Regions from separate parts of the Pseudomonas sp. CF161 genome, predicted to be linked through region 2. Evidence: predicted binding sites of a transcription regulator. Region 2 holds the regulator's gene; the other holds the start of a gene.
The links. Region 2 encodes FliA, which starts transcription of late flagellar genes. Its sites were predicted from a motif close to CTAAAGTTTNNNNNNNNNNNGCCGNTAA; they were not measured.
Positions count from the first base shown of each region.

Region 1: the regulator FliA is predicted to act here: its motif matches at 2,095-2,122, upstream of motA (flagellar motor stator protein MotA).

Region 1 is NZ_ATLP01000111.1:62,432-65,820, forward strand. Features, by position in the region: gene rsgA (small ribosomal subunit biogenesis GTPase RsgA) at 1-11, shown strand, start outside; gene motB (flagellar motor protein MotB) at 68-1,171, opposite strand; gene motA (flagellar motor stator protein MotA) at 1,175-2,026, opposite strand; gene CF161_RS25185 (HDOD domain-containing protein) at 2,193-3,389, shown strand, end outside.
Region 2 is NZ_ATLP01000107.1:92,608-95,996, forward strand. Features, by position in the region: gene CF161_RS24290 (chemotaxis protein CheA) at 1-240, opposite strand, end outside; gene CF161_RS24295 (protein phosphatase CheZ) at 253-1,041, opposite strand; gene CF161_RS24300 (chemotaxis response regulator CheY) at 1,072-1,443, opposite strand; gene fliA (RNA polymerase sigma factor FliA) at 1,610-2,350, opposite strand; gene fleN (flagellar synthesis regulator FleN) at 2,347-3,177, opposite strand; gene flhF (flagellar biosynthesis protein FlhF) at 3,297-3,389, opposite strand, start outside.

The DNA.
Region 1 (3,389 bases), on a different contig from region 2:
CCAGCTACTGACCTGTCGCACCCCGCACTGACAAAAAGGCCGCGATCATCGCGGCCTTTTTTGTGGGTTACTTCGGCGCTGCGGGCGCAGCCGCTGGCGGTGACGCCGCAGGTGGCGTGGCCGGTGCCGCCGGTGCGGTCGAAGGCTGGCCCGACTTGCCGGGCTCATCCATCTTCAACACCCCATCCTCGAAGATATTCAGGCGCTGCCGCACTTCATGGGCCGGCAGCGGATCGGCGCCTGGTGGCAAGGCATTCGGATCAGTCGCAGCACCCGGCACTTCGCCCGGCGCACCCTGGCCCTGACTCGGCGCATCGCTCGGCGGTTGCTCACCCTCGATGGCACGCTGTGCCTTCTTGGTCAGGACCACGATATCGATCCGCCGGTTGACCGGGTTGAACGGGTCCTTGCGATCGAACAGCGACGACGAGGCATAGCCCACTACCCGCGCCACCTGGGAGTCGGGATAGCTGCCCGCGACCAGGGCGCGACGTGCGGCGTTGGCCCGGTTGGCCGAAAGCTCCCAGTTGCCGAAGTCACCGGCGCCCGAGTACGGCTTGGCATCGGTGTGGCCGCTGATGCTGATCTTGTTCGGCACCGCCTTGATGGTGTCGGCCATGGCCAGCAGGATGTCTTCGAAATACGGTTTCAGACGCGCGCTGCCCGAGTCGAACATCGGCCGGTTCTCGGCGTCCATGATCTGGATGCGCAAGCCGTCCTGGGTGATTTCGAACAGGATCTGGTCCTTGAATTTCTGCAGTTGCGGGTTCTCTTCAACCTTGTTCTGCAGCTCTTGCAACAACAGTTCGAGACGCTCGCGCTCGACCTGCTCGGCCATGCCCTCGACCTGCTCGGAATCGACCGTCACCTTGTCCGGCTGTGGCTGGGACTTCACCTCGGGATTGAGGGTGGTGTCCGGCGCCAGCTCGGGCGAACCGCCCAGATCGATGATGTAGGGTGTGCCGCTTTCGGAGAAGCCGATCGGGTCTTTGAAGTAACCGGCGATGGCGATCTTCTGTTCCGGGGTGGCGGTGGACAGCAACCACAGCACCAGGAAGAACGCCATCATCGCCGTGGCGAAGTCGGCGAAGGCGATTTTCCAGGCGCCCCCGTGGTGTCCGCCAGCGAAGCGCTTGACGCGCTTGATGATAATCGGCTGGTTATTTTCCATGACTTAGCGACCGCGAACCGCTTGTTCCAGCTCGGCAAAGCTTGGACGGTGCGCCGGGTACAGCACCTTGCGCCCGAACTCCACAGCCAGCGATGGCGGCATGCCGGATGCAGAAGCGACCAGGGCCGCCTTGATGGCTTCGTAGACGTTCAGTTCTTCCTTGGCATCGTGGGCCAGGGAAGTGGCCAGCGGGCCGAAGAAACCGTACGCCGCGAGAATACCGAAGAAGGTACCTACCAATGCCGCACCTACGTGCAGGCCGATGGACTTCTGGTCGCCCTCACCCAGGGAGGCCATGGTCACCACGATACCCAGTACCGCGGCAACGATACCGAAACCGGGCATGGCGTCGGCGATGCCGGTTACCGCATGGGAAGGATGCTCGAGGTCTTCCTTCATGCTGAACAGCTCCATGTCGAACAGGCCTTCAAGCTCGTGGGGAGCCATGTTGCCGGAGGACATGATGCGCAGGTAGTCACAGATATAGGCGGTCATGCGTGCATCTTTGAGCACCGCCGGGTACTTGGCGAAAATCGGGCTGGCGGCGGCGTCCTCGATATCTCCCTCGATCGCCATCATGCCTTCGCGGCGGCTCTTGTTGAGGATCTCGTACACCAGGCCCAGCACTTCCAGATAGAACGTGTGGGTGAAGCGCGAACTGAACATCCCCAGGGATTTCTTGATGACGTGCATCGTCATATAGCCGGGGTTGGCCTGCAGGAATGCGCCAAAGGCTGCGCCGCCAATGATCAGCACTTCGAAAGGCTGGATCAGTGCTGCGATTTTGCCGTGTGAGAGCACGTATCCGCCGAGCACGCTCGCGAATACGACGATGATGCCGATAATTTTAGCCATAGGTAGGAGAGTACTTATTGAGTCGGGTTCAAGGTCATATTCGGAAGTTCTTAAAACTCTTCTTCTACTTATCGGCAAAACTGCGCCAGACTATAGCCAGTTAAGGCGAAAAGCCAGTTTGGCCCGCTCTGGGCGTGTTTACAGCAGACGATGATTGCGCCCAGCCATGTCTAATGAAACGACAGTCCCAACTCCCCGACCGACGACCCTCAGCGGCTGGATAAAGCTCCTGGACGGGGTGCCGTTGCCGGTGCCGCAAGTCAGCCACGATAAAGTCTGCCGAGCCATCGCCGACAGCCGCAGTTCGTTGCGCGATATTGCCGACCTGATGCAGAACAGCCCGGCGCTGGCCTTGAGCATCATCCGCGAGGCCAACCGCCACACCCACGGCAGCATGAGCGAGCCTGCGGAAAACCTCGAGATCGCTCTCAACCGCCTGGGCCTCAAGCGCACCGAAGAATTGCTCGCCCGCCTGCCCGCGCTGCCGGAAGGGCAGATCCCGCCGGTCCTGCGCCAACTGCAACTGATCAGCCAGCACGCCAGCCAGCAGGCCAATGGCTTCTTTGCCAGCCGCCTGGCCCGCCTCTGGCAGGACATCCATTGGGGCAGCCTGCTGTTTCTCTCGCCACTGTGGCCCCTGGCCCTGGCCCAGCCGAAGCTGCTGGAAGAGTGGGAACTGCGAGTCATCCACAAGCATGAATCGGCGCACAAGGTCGAGCTGGAGTTGTTCGGCGTCAGGTTGCTGGAAATATGCCAGGCGCTGGTGGAAGTCTGGCATCTGCCGATCTGGGTCCAACAGGGCTATCGCCTGCTGATCAGCGAGCGCCGGCTGTTGGTCAAGGTCCTGCACATTGCCCGCGACAGCGAACATCCGCTGCATCAGCAACAACGCCTGGATGCCGACCCCGACCTGCGGCGCTGGCTGAACCAGCCGGCCAACAGTGTGTTGCTGGCCAACGGCCTGGCACTTTCGGCGCAATACGCCTGGGACAGCGCCCATTGCCTGCGCTGGCAGCACCTGACCAGCCTTTATCTGCAAATGCCCATGGACAACCTGCAGCAACAGCTGCACCAGCAGGCGGTGATCAGCGCGCGTAACGACGCGGCGCCCGACCTCTGGCACCCCGCCGAGGCCTTGCTCTGGCCGTGGGATGCGCGGCGCTTGCCCAAGGGTTTGCTGCCGGCACCGGCACCGACTGCCGAGGCGCTGGGACACTGGCGCGAACAATGTGCGCAATTGCTGGTGGAACCGAGCGCCTTTCGCAATGCGCTGCACCTCACCAGCGCCGCCTGCGATGCGCTGGTGGCCTGTGGCATGCGCCGGGTGATGCTGCTGATGGTCGATCGCGGCCTGGCCAATCTG
Region 2 (3,389 bases):
ACCCTTGCGCAGGATGTCGAAGACGTTCTCGGCGATGTGGCAGCACTCCACCAGCTCATTGAGCTGGAGGAAGCCGGCGCCCCCTTTAACAGTGTGAAAACCGCGAAAAATTGCATTGAGCAGATCCGCATCATCCGGTCGGCTTTCCAGCTCGACCAGTTGTTCGGACAGTTGCTCTAGAATCTCGCCGGCCTCAACCAGGAAATCCTGAAGGATCTCTTCATCGGCGCCGAAGCTCATTAATGGGTGCTCCTAGAATCCAAGGCTGGAAAGCAAATCGTCTACATCGTCCTGACCGGACACAACGTCTTCACGTTTATCGGCATGAATCTGCGGACCTTCACCCTTGGCGAGATGTTTTTGCGGATCTTTTTCGGCCAGGATCGATTCGCGGTCATGTTCGATGCCCGCAAAACGGTCGACCTGGCTGGCCATCAAGACGAGTTTGAGCAGATTGCTTTCGACTTCCGTGACCAACTGGGTCACACGCTTGATCACCTGGCCCGTGAGGTCCTGGTAATCCTGCGCCAACAGAATGTCGTTGAGATGGCCGGAAACGGTCCGGGTCTCCTGTTCGCTACGCGTCAGGAAACTGTCGACGCGCCGTGCCAGCTCGCGAAACTCTTCAGCCCCGACTTCGCGACGCATGAAGCGCCCCCAGTCAGCGCTCAAGGCCTGGGCATCGTTGCTCAGGCCGTTGACCAGCGGGGTGCTGCTTTCCACCAAATCCATGGTGCGATTGGCCGCGGCCTCGGTCAGCCTGACCACATAGGACAGGCGCTCGGTGGCATCCGTGATCTGTGAAACTTCCTCGGCTTGCGGCATATGCGGGTCAATCTGAAAATTGACGATCGCGCTATGCAGCTCGCGGGTGAGCTTGCCGACTTCCTGGTACAGGCCGCGGTCACGGGTCTGATTGAGCTCATGGATCAGTTGCACAGCCTCGCCAAACTTGCCTTTTTCAAGGCTCTCGACCAGTTCGTGGGCATGTTTTTTCAGGGTCGACTCAAAATCGCCCAATGAAGATTCGTTATGCTCCATAGCTCCCCCGTGGCGCAATGTCTTCGCGCATCAACCGATGCGTTCGAAGATTTTTTCGATCTTCTCTTTCAACGCCTGAGCCGTGAATGGTTTCACCACGTAGCCATTGACGCCGGCCTGAGCCGCTTCAATGATCTGTTCACGCTTGGCCTCGGCAGTCACCATCAGCACCGGCAGGTGCTTGAGCTTCTCGTCGGCGCGCACGTGGCGCAGCAAATCGATACCGGTCATGCCAGGCATGTTCCAGTCCGTTACCAGAAAGTCGATGCTCCCGCTGTTGAGGACCGGAATCGCGGTAGTACCGTCATCGGCCTCGACCGTGTTGGTGAAACCCAGGTCACGCAACAGGTTTTTTATGATCCGCCGCATCGTTGAGAAGTCATCAACGATGAGGATTTTCATGTTCTTGTCCAATTCGACCTCCAAGCAGTCTTAAACGCGCCCAGCACCTGAACGCGCCATTCAATCAATACGACGTAACACTCAACGACTGCATGGAATACACACTGCAAGACCGGTGCGGCATCACGCCTTACCGGTCCCGTTCGCAGTGTCCCCACACTGCCTGTCAGCGCGCTCGCCACTCCCCCAAACGCCCCCGCAAGCGGGCCGCGCACTGGCTGTGTAACTGGCTGACCCGCGATTCGCTGACCCCCAGGACCTCACCGATTTCCTTGAGGTTCAGCTCTTCGTCGTAGTACAGCGCCAAGACCAGTCGCTCACGCTCCGGCAAATTGGCAATCGCGTCCGCCAGCGCCGCCTGGAAGCGTTCATCTTCCAGATCGCGTGACGGCTCGAGATGAGCACTCGCGCCATCCTCATGCAGCCCTTCATGCTCGCCGTCCTGCAAAAGGTCGTCGAAGCTGAACAGGCGGCTGCCCAAGGTGTCGTTCAAAATCCCGTAATAATCGTCGAGGCTCAATTCAAGTTCGGCCGCAACTTCATGATCTTTAGCGTCACGACCGGTTTTAGCTTCAATTGAGCGAATGGCATCACTGACCATTCGTGTATTGCGGTGTACTGAACGTGGTGCCCAATCGCCCTTGCGCACTTCGTCGAGCATCGCCCCACGAATACGAATCCCGGCATAAGTCTCGAAACTTGCGCCCTTGCTCGCATCGTACTTGGTCGACACTTCGAGCAAACCGATCATCCCGGCCTGGATCAGGTCTTCGACCTGGACACTGGCCGGCAGCCGTGCCAGCAGGTGGTAGGCGATACGCTTGACCAGAGGCGCATAACGCTCGATCAATTCATATTGGCTGTCACGCGCCGACTTCTTGTACAGGTTGTAGCCGCTGGCTGTCATAGCACCGGTCCTGCTGTTTGCTGCACGAGACGCTCGACAAAAAACTCCAGATGCCCACGTGGGTTGGCAGGCAACGGCCAGGTATCGACTTTTTGCGCAATGGCCTTGAACGCCAGCGAGCACTTCGAACGAGGAAAGGCTTCATAGACCGCACGCTGCTTTTGCACGGCCTTGCGTACGCATTCGTCGTAAGGAACTGCACCGACGTATTGTAAAGCCACGTCCAGGAAGCGATCCGTGACCTTGGTCAACTTAGCGAACAGATTGCGACCCTCCTGCGGGCTTTGCGCCATGTTGGCCAGGACCCGGAAGCGGTTCATGCCGTAGTCGCGATTGAGCAGTTTGATCAGCGCGTAGGCGTCAGTGATCGAAGTCGGTTCGTCGCAGACCACCAGCAGGACTTCCTGGGCCGCGCGGACAAAACTGACTACCGAGTCACCAATACCCGCAGCGGTGTCGATGACCAGCACATCGAGGTTGTCGCCGATATCACTGAAGGCCTGGATCAGGCCAGCATGCTGGGCCGGGCTCAGGTGCACCATGCTCTGGGTGCCGGAGGCGGCAGGCACGATACGGATCCCGCCCGGGCCCTGGAGCAACACGTCGCGCAGCTCGCAACGGCCCTCGATGACGTCAGCCAGGGTACGTTTGGGGGTCAGGCCCAGCAGGACGTCGACATTGGCCAGGCCCAGGTCGGCGTCCAGCAGCATGACGCGCCGGCCGAGCTCAGCCAGGGCCAGTGACAAGTTCACTGACACGTTAGTCTTGCCGACGCCACCCTTGCCGCCGGTCACCGCAATCACCTGTACGGGATGCATGCTGCCCATGTTCTTTCTTTACCTTGTCTTACTTAGACGGGGCCACATAACTGGCTGCGCGTTCACCGTTGGAACAATGCATGGCAGACCATCGATGTAGATACGGTGCAATCTCTTCATGGCCACCCTCATCCAACCCGTTTTGCGGGGTTGTGATAGAGGTCCGCGAACATGTCGGCCATGGCTTCTTCGCTGGGTTCTTCCTGCATCTGCACGCTCAC